One region of the Photorhabdus kleinii genome, then DNA from elsewhere that is predicted to be linked to it. Evidence: predicted binding sites of a transcription regulator. Region 1 holds the regulator's gene; each other region holds the start of a gene.
What was found. Region 1 encodes Fur, which represses iron uptake genes when iron is present. Its sites were predicted from a motif close to ATAATAATGAGAACNACTATCAA; they were not measured.

Region 1 (2,283 bases):
AAAAAGATCCAAAAAATTCTGGGTTCCGACATTGCAGAAGTTCATGATATTGCCAAGAGCAGCAAAGAAGATATCGAACAGTTCGATATTCTGCTGCTCGGCATCCCTACCTGGTACTACGGTGAAGCACAGTGTGACTGGGATGATTTCTTTCCTACTCTGGAAGAGATCGATTTTGAAGGGAAGTTGGTCGCCCTTTTTGGTTGTGGTGATCAAGAAGATTACGCGGAATATTTCTGCGATGCTATGGGAACTATCCGTGACATTATTGAACCCCGCGGCGCCATTATTGTTGGTCATTGGTCAACCGAGGGCTATCACTTCGAAGAATCAAAAGGTCTGGCTGATGATAGCCATTTTATTGGGCTTGCTATTGATGAAGACCGCCAACCAGAATTAACAGAAGAGCGTGTTAATGCCTGGACTAAACAGATCTACGAAGAGCTGAGTTTGTCAGAAATTCTTGCAGGATAGCGGCCTATCCCAGTAAGCGTAATTGGTGCAGGCCATTTCTTATCAATAGTGAACCCACGGTAGGTGAGAAGTGACTCGCTTCACTCGCACCTGTGGGATCGCATTCAAAGGCTATTACTTTTGTCAGAACACTGCTTAAATCCGCTTTTCACTACGAAGAATGGCAAAAAACAGCCTAAGTATGATAAATAGTAAGGTTATTCCTGCGTTTTATAAACGATTATTCTGGCAAAATGTATAATGAAAGTTAAGGTTAACGTGGTTTTCATTTTCATTAGCCATGCCTATAATCATAATCTGATAACTAACTGGTACTTTTTGAAGTATCACTAAGTTCACTTTACTGAGTAACAGGACTGAATCCGCATGACCGACAACAATAAGGCATTAAAAGATGCTGGACTTAAAGTTACACTTCCTCGTCTGAAAATATTGGAAGTGTTACAGGAGCCTGAATACCACCATGTCAGTGCGGAAGATCTCTACAAAAAACTGATTGATAACGGTGAAGAGATTGGACTTGCTACTGTCTACCGCGTGTTGAATCAGTTTGATGATGCCGGTATTGTCACCCGTCATAACTTTGAGGGTGGCAAATCGGTTTTTGAACTCACTCAACAACAACACCACGACCATTTAATCTGCCTGGACTGTGGTAAAGTCATTGAATTCAGTGACAAATATATCGAAAGACGCCAGAAGAACATTGCTGAGCGTTATGGGATTAAGCTTTCAAACCACAGTCTTTATTTATATGGTCACTGCTCTGCCGGTAATTGCCGCGAAGATAGTAGTGCACATGATGAGAAATAATTCACGCCTGAACCGCTAATTTTTTATCTACCTAGAGAGGGGAACCCATCAGGGTTCCCCTCTTACTACAACATTATCATGCCTTTACGTTATCAATTCGACTATAACGTTTACCATCCGGGCTGACAGAACGGATCAACACATCACCCCTCACTCTTGGGCGTTTATGGTTGTTATAAACTTCCCAGTTACGACCGCCATCAGTCGAATACTGGATTACCAATCCAGGCAGAGCAACATTAGCCCGCAAGATACCCCGTTTTACCTTAGCCCCCGGAACCGGCAGACGATAAGCAATACCTGCTTTATCCAGTTTACTAAGTTCACGTTGCCCTATCAGGTTAGCGAATCGAGTCCAGTCGCGATTAAGCGCATCTATATCGACTTTATACGTTTCTCCACGCTTATATACCTGGCCCGGAACATAATCCAGCTCCCAACCGGCCCGGTGCCATGCCCGTTCTGCCAGCGGTAACAAGCGCGGATAAATCATATATTCCATCTGTTCATCAGTCCGAACCGTTTCACTCCATCCTTGACCTGAAAGCCCATAAGCGCCCGGCCACGGTTTATCACTTTTCGCACGGAATGCATTACCATCACGGTCAATGGAAGTTTCAGCATTTTGAGGTATGTTATTGGGTGCAAAACTAAAGATCTTAGCTTCATCGTTAAAACGAGCCGCCCAATAATAGCCACGCTCCTGTGGATGAACTTCATATGGCATATCCAGATAAATATAATCTGGGCTAGATATCACCACTTCATAGCCCTTATTTGCCCAATCATTGACTGAATCAAAGCCGCCATCGTAGAGAGCGTCCCAGAAATTCACCCCAACGCGTTTGGTGGCAAAATCTTTAGCGCTGCCAACATGTTTAAAACCATCCTGCCACGCCTGCATCCTTTCAATGCCATTAGCATTCACAATTTTGCTCACTTCAATTGCGAAGTCGCTGGCAAGATAATCAATGTCTTTCACAACACCCTGTTCTA
Region 2 (2,283 bases), on a different contig from region 1:
CCAGTGGTGCTGCTACCATGAAGATAATCAATAACACCAACATCACGTCAATAAATGGTGTGACGTTGATTTCATGCAATTCGCCACTATCATCCAGATCTTCATTAAGACGTATTGCCATAAATCACCTTGTCTTGCTATTTGCTAAATCCAGATCACGGCCAAGCAGTAATATTGACTGTGCCGCCATGTCACCAACCTGACCACGGTAAGCAACGATCATACGGGCGAAGATGTTATATATCACAACGGCAGGGATCGCTGCGACCAAACCAAGTGCTGTCGCTAACAAGGCCTCCGCAATACCCGGCGCCACAACCGCGAGGTTAGTTGTCTGTGAGTGGGCAATACCGATAAAGCTATTCATGATTCCCCACACCGTACCAAATAAACCAACGAAAGGAGAAATCGCCCCAATGGTTGCCAGATAGCCATTACCACGCCCCATATGACGGCTGATAGCCGCAACGGAACGTTCCAGACGGAAAGCGGCACGCTCTTTCGTGCTATTCAAATCAGTACTCTCAGAAGATAATTGACGTTCTGCCTGTACTTCACTCAGCAACAAGCGGCCAATACTGTGTTTGCTGAAACCTTCGGCAATTTCCGTAGCCTGATCAAGGCTATTCACGTCCGTTAAAGCGAATTGCTCTTTACGTAAACGACGGCCGGCAGCTATCAGTTCAGTACCTTTTGAGAAGAACAGAGCCCAAGTAATAACAGAAGCAATCACCAAGCCAATCATCACGGTCTTAACCACAACATCAGCGTTCTGATACATCCCCCAAATAGACAGATCAGTAGCAAAGCCACTAGAAAGGCTGGCTTCATCAGCAGGAGCTTTAGGTGCAACCTCATCCGTTGCAACCGGCGTCACTTGGGCGCCCTCCGTCGCAGATGCCGTTTGCAACGCAATCTGATTTGCAAGTGGTGCAGTTGCATCCGTCACCGCCGGGGGGGATGCCGGAATAGACCCTGAAATCTGTACGGTTTTCGCCGTGTTATTGGTCTCTGTTGCAGATGCTGGTGCTGTATCAGCCAATGCCGAACCTGCCAGCCCGAGCGCTAATATTATTGAAACAGTCAAATTTCGCATCAGTTGGCCTTTACTCCCTTTGCTATAAACCTTGTTATTTAGCAGTGAATTACTTTTCGTCATCTCACTAACCTTATTTATACTGAGTCTTTGCTCATCTTCACCAGATTGAATGAACATGCAGGCTGATAATATCAAACCTTAAGTGATTTGATAGTAATTATCATTATTGTTTAATAAAAAAGTATTACCCCTTCACAAAATAAAGTTAAGCACCCCCTACTCACAGGTAATGAGATGAATTTTCGTCAAGTTGTTCTAATCCCTTTGTACAAAAAGGTCTAAATCTTTTAACGTGTTAACTCTATTTTTTACACCATTTCAAAAATTGAAGTGTTCTAAGGTAGCAATGGATCATGGCAGAAAAAAAACTGGAAACTTCACTGGTCAATGCTGGTAGAAGCCAAAAATTTACTCAAGGCGCGGTCAATCCCATCATTCAGCGAACATCATCGGTGATCTTCGATTCTGTCGCCGCCAAAAGACATGCGACGCAAAACCGGGACAAGAGCGAACTGTTTTATGGCCGCCGTGGGACACAGACTCATTTCTCTTTTCAAGCAGCAATGGCTGAACTAGAAGGTGGCGCCGGCTGTATGCTTTACCCTTCTGGTGCTGCCGCGGTTAGTAATGCCATTCTCGCTTTTGCCGCCGCCGGTGATCATATTCTATTAACCGGTTCGGCTTATGACCCGACGCAAAGTTTCTGTGACAAGATATTGTCACGGATGAATATTACCACCGATTATTTCGATCCCATGATTGGCGAAGAAATTGCTGATCTGATTAAGCCCAATACCAAAGTGGTGTTTCTTGAATCCCCTGGCTCCATCACAATGGAAGTACAAGATATCCCCGCGATTGTCCGCGCAGTGCGCCAAGTCAATCCGGATATTGTCATCATGATCGATAATACTTGGGCAGCAGGCGTGCTGTTTAAAGCGCTAGAATTCGGCATCGATATTTCGATTCAATCAGGCACCAAATATATTATTGGTCACTCAGACGCAATGTTAGGTATTGCTGTGGCTAATGAACGCTGTTGTGTACAACTGCGAGAGAGTTCCTATTTGATGGGACAAATGGCAGATGCCGATACAGTTTATATGGCCAGCCGTGGATTACGGACTTTAGCTATTCGTCTGAAACAGCATGAAAAAAGCAGTATTGAAATCGCACGCTGGCTG
Region 3 (2,283 bases), on a different contig from region 1:
CGTTATCTTTCAAGTTGCCTCTTTGTTGGCTGCACTCACTCACCCCGGTCACATAGTTCTCTATGCTCCCGGGGATTCGTTCCCTTGCCGCCGCGATCCATCTTGAAATCCATAGGGTATATAACCACCGGTTATCCGGTGGTTACCCATTCTTACTGGATGATCAGCGGCCTTTTGGCTCGTAGGGTAAATTGGAAAATTGTTTGGAAAATTGGCGATAATGCACTAAACGTTGTTGAAAATATTGCCGCAGATGTTCGGGTTGTTCTTGTTCAACTGTATCAGGAAGTACCGGCATATTGTAACGTTCCTTAAAGGCTACACCAGAAGCTGCCAAATCAACATTCACTTTGTCCATATTCTCTGTAGAAAGTTCGGCCAGATTATGTTTCATCAGTGTCTCTCTCATTCACAAAGTGATAAAACTAATCCAAGCAGGTTTTTCTGGCAAGGGCTGAATTGATTATTTTATAAATATAAATAATATTCATTATCATTAAATATCAAAATTCCTTGATGAAGATTATTTTGTAAATGTGATTCATTTTCATTTAAATATATTAAATGAGATTCATTTTCATTTTTTTATTAAAAAATATATTGATATTTCAATGTGATACTTATTTTTGATTTATTTTTATTATTGGGTTTTATTATTTTCATTTAATTGGCATAATATAGTTCAATTAATAACTGGAGTATCTATTATGTTAAATCAAGAAATGGTTAATAAATTAAATGAGCAGATGAATCTGGAGTTCTATTCTGCGAATTTATATCTGCAAATGAGTGCATGGTGTAGTGAACAAGGGTTACCAGGTGCCGCTGCGTTTTTTAAATCGCACTCTCAGGAAGAGATGCAACATATGCATCGCTTGTTTGAGTATCTGAGTGATACAGGCGCAATGCCACGTTTGGGGCAAATTGATGCACCTTCGGCCGATTATGAATCTATATCTCATGTACTCAATAGAACTTATGAACACGAGAAATTTATTACTGCCGAAATTAATAAACTGGCTCATTTGGCGATAACCGCGCAGGATTATTCTACTTTTAACTTTCTGCAATGGTATGTAGCAGAACAGCATGAAGAAGAGAAATTGTTTAAATCTATCCTTGATAAACTGGATATGGTTGGTGAGGATGGTAAAGCACTTTTCTTATTAGATAAGGATCTGAAAGGTCTGGCTGCTGCAAATCCTGTCTAATGAAATGGAATTAATTAGCCGCAGTAGTCGCAATAACTTTAGGTATTTAAAGTCAATACTGCGGTTTTCCTTTATTTTTGCGCGATAGTTCACAAGACGAAATTCTTATTGTAAGTTATCGCAGATAAAATAATTCTTTTGATATAAAATGATGACAATTTATATCCTATGGATTTCAAGATGCATCGCGACGGCAAGGGAGCGAATCCCCGGGAGCATAGGTAACTATGTGACCGGGGTGAGTGAGTGTAGCCAACAAAGAGGCAACTTGAAAGATGACGGGTATATAGAGATTCATTTGAAAATTAAGAGGTTATTGATGACCATTAGCACAATCCGCTCTTTTGGCCGAAAATTATCTGCTTTAATTGTCCTTTTTGTTGCCATATCTTGCCAGCAAGCTTTGGCTCATGCGCATTTAACAGAACAAATTCCGGCAGAAGATACTACAGTAGAAAATACACCGCAGGTGATCACGCTAAGCTTTTCTGAAGGTATTGAGCTGAGTTTTAGTAAAATAAAAGTGATTGGCCCGGAAAATAAACCCATTAAAACGGGAAAATTGAAGCTTGATCCGGTAACTAATACGAAACTTATTCTTCCTATCGAAGATAAACTGACGACAGGGAGATATGATGTTAACTGGAGCGTGGTCTCTGTTGATGGGCATAAGACTAAAGGTGTCTATAGCTTTACAGTGAAATAATTATGTCTCTAGCGACGCTGTATATTCTTTGTCGCTTCACTCATTTCGTGGCAGTTATGTTAGTGTTTGGTTTTAGCATATTTACTGCCATATTGGTTCCTGAGCGTTTATCTGTTCTGATTGATGTGCGCCTTCGTGTAGGGGTAATTATCAGTACAGTTGTGACATTAGTAACAACAATGGGATGGTTGGCAATTCAATCGGGAATAATGGGTGATGGTTGGCAGGATATTTGTAATCTAGAAATCTGGTTGGCAGTATTGGAAACAACTTTTGGTAAAGTTTGGCAATGGCAAATACTGGTTTCAATAGTTGCTACAGGGTTTTTGTTTATCAGTAAACAAAAAGCCAGAAATATTTTGATGT

Region 2: a site for Fur is predicted at 1,247-1,269, ahead of exbB (tonB-system energizer ExbB). Genes of this name have one in related genera too.
Region 3: a site for Fur is predicted at 565-587, ahead of ftnA (non-heme ferritin). Genes of this name have one in related genera too.

What each region holds. Positions count from the first base shown of each region.
Region 1 covers NZ_JAJAFY010000016.1:11,665-13,947, forward strand. Annotated here, with positions in the region: gene fldA (flavodoxin FldA) at 1-474, shown strand, start outside; gene fur (ferric iron uptake transcriptional regulator) at 841-1,287, shown strand; gene LG003_RS10080 (beta-N-acetylhexosaminidase) at 1,364-2,283, opposite strand, start outside.
Region 2 covers NZ_JAJAFY010000006.1:111,495-113,777, forward strand. Annotated here, with positions in the region: gene exbD (TonB system transport protein ExbD) at 1-121, opposite strand, end outside; gene exbB (tonB-system energizer ExbB) at 125-1,159, opposite strand; gene metC (cystathionine beta-lyase) at 1,453-2,283, shown strand, end outside.
Region 3 covers NZ_JAJAFY010000001.1:146,039-148,321, forward strand. Annotated here, with positions in the region: gene LG003_RS00665 (DNA polymerase III subunit theta) at 164-394, opposite strand; gene ftnA (non-heme ferritin) at 708-1,211, shown strand; gene yobA (CopC domain-containing protein YobA) at 1,531-1,917, shown strand; gene copD (copper homeostasis membrane protein CopD) at 1,920-2,283, shown strand, end outside.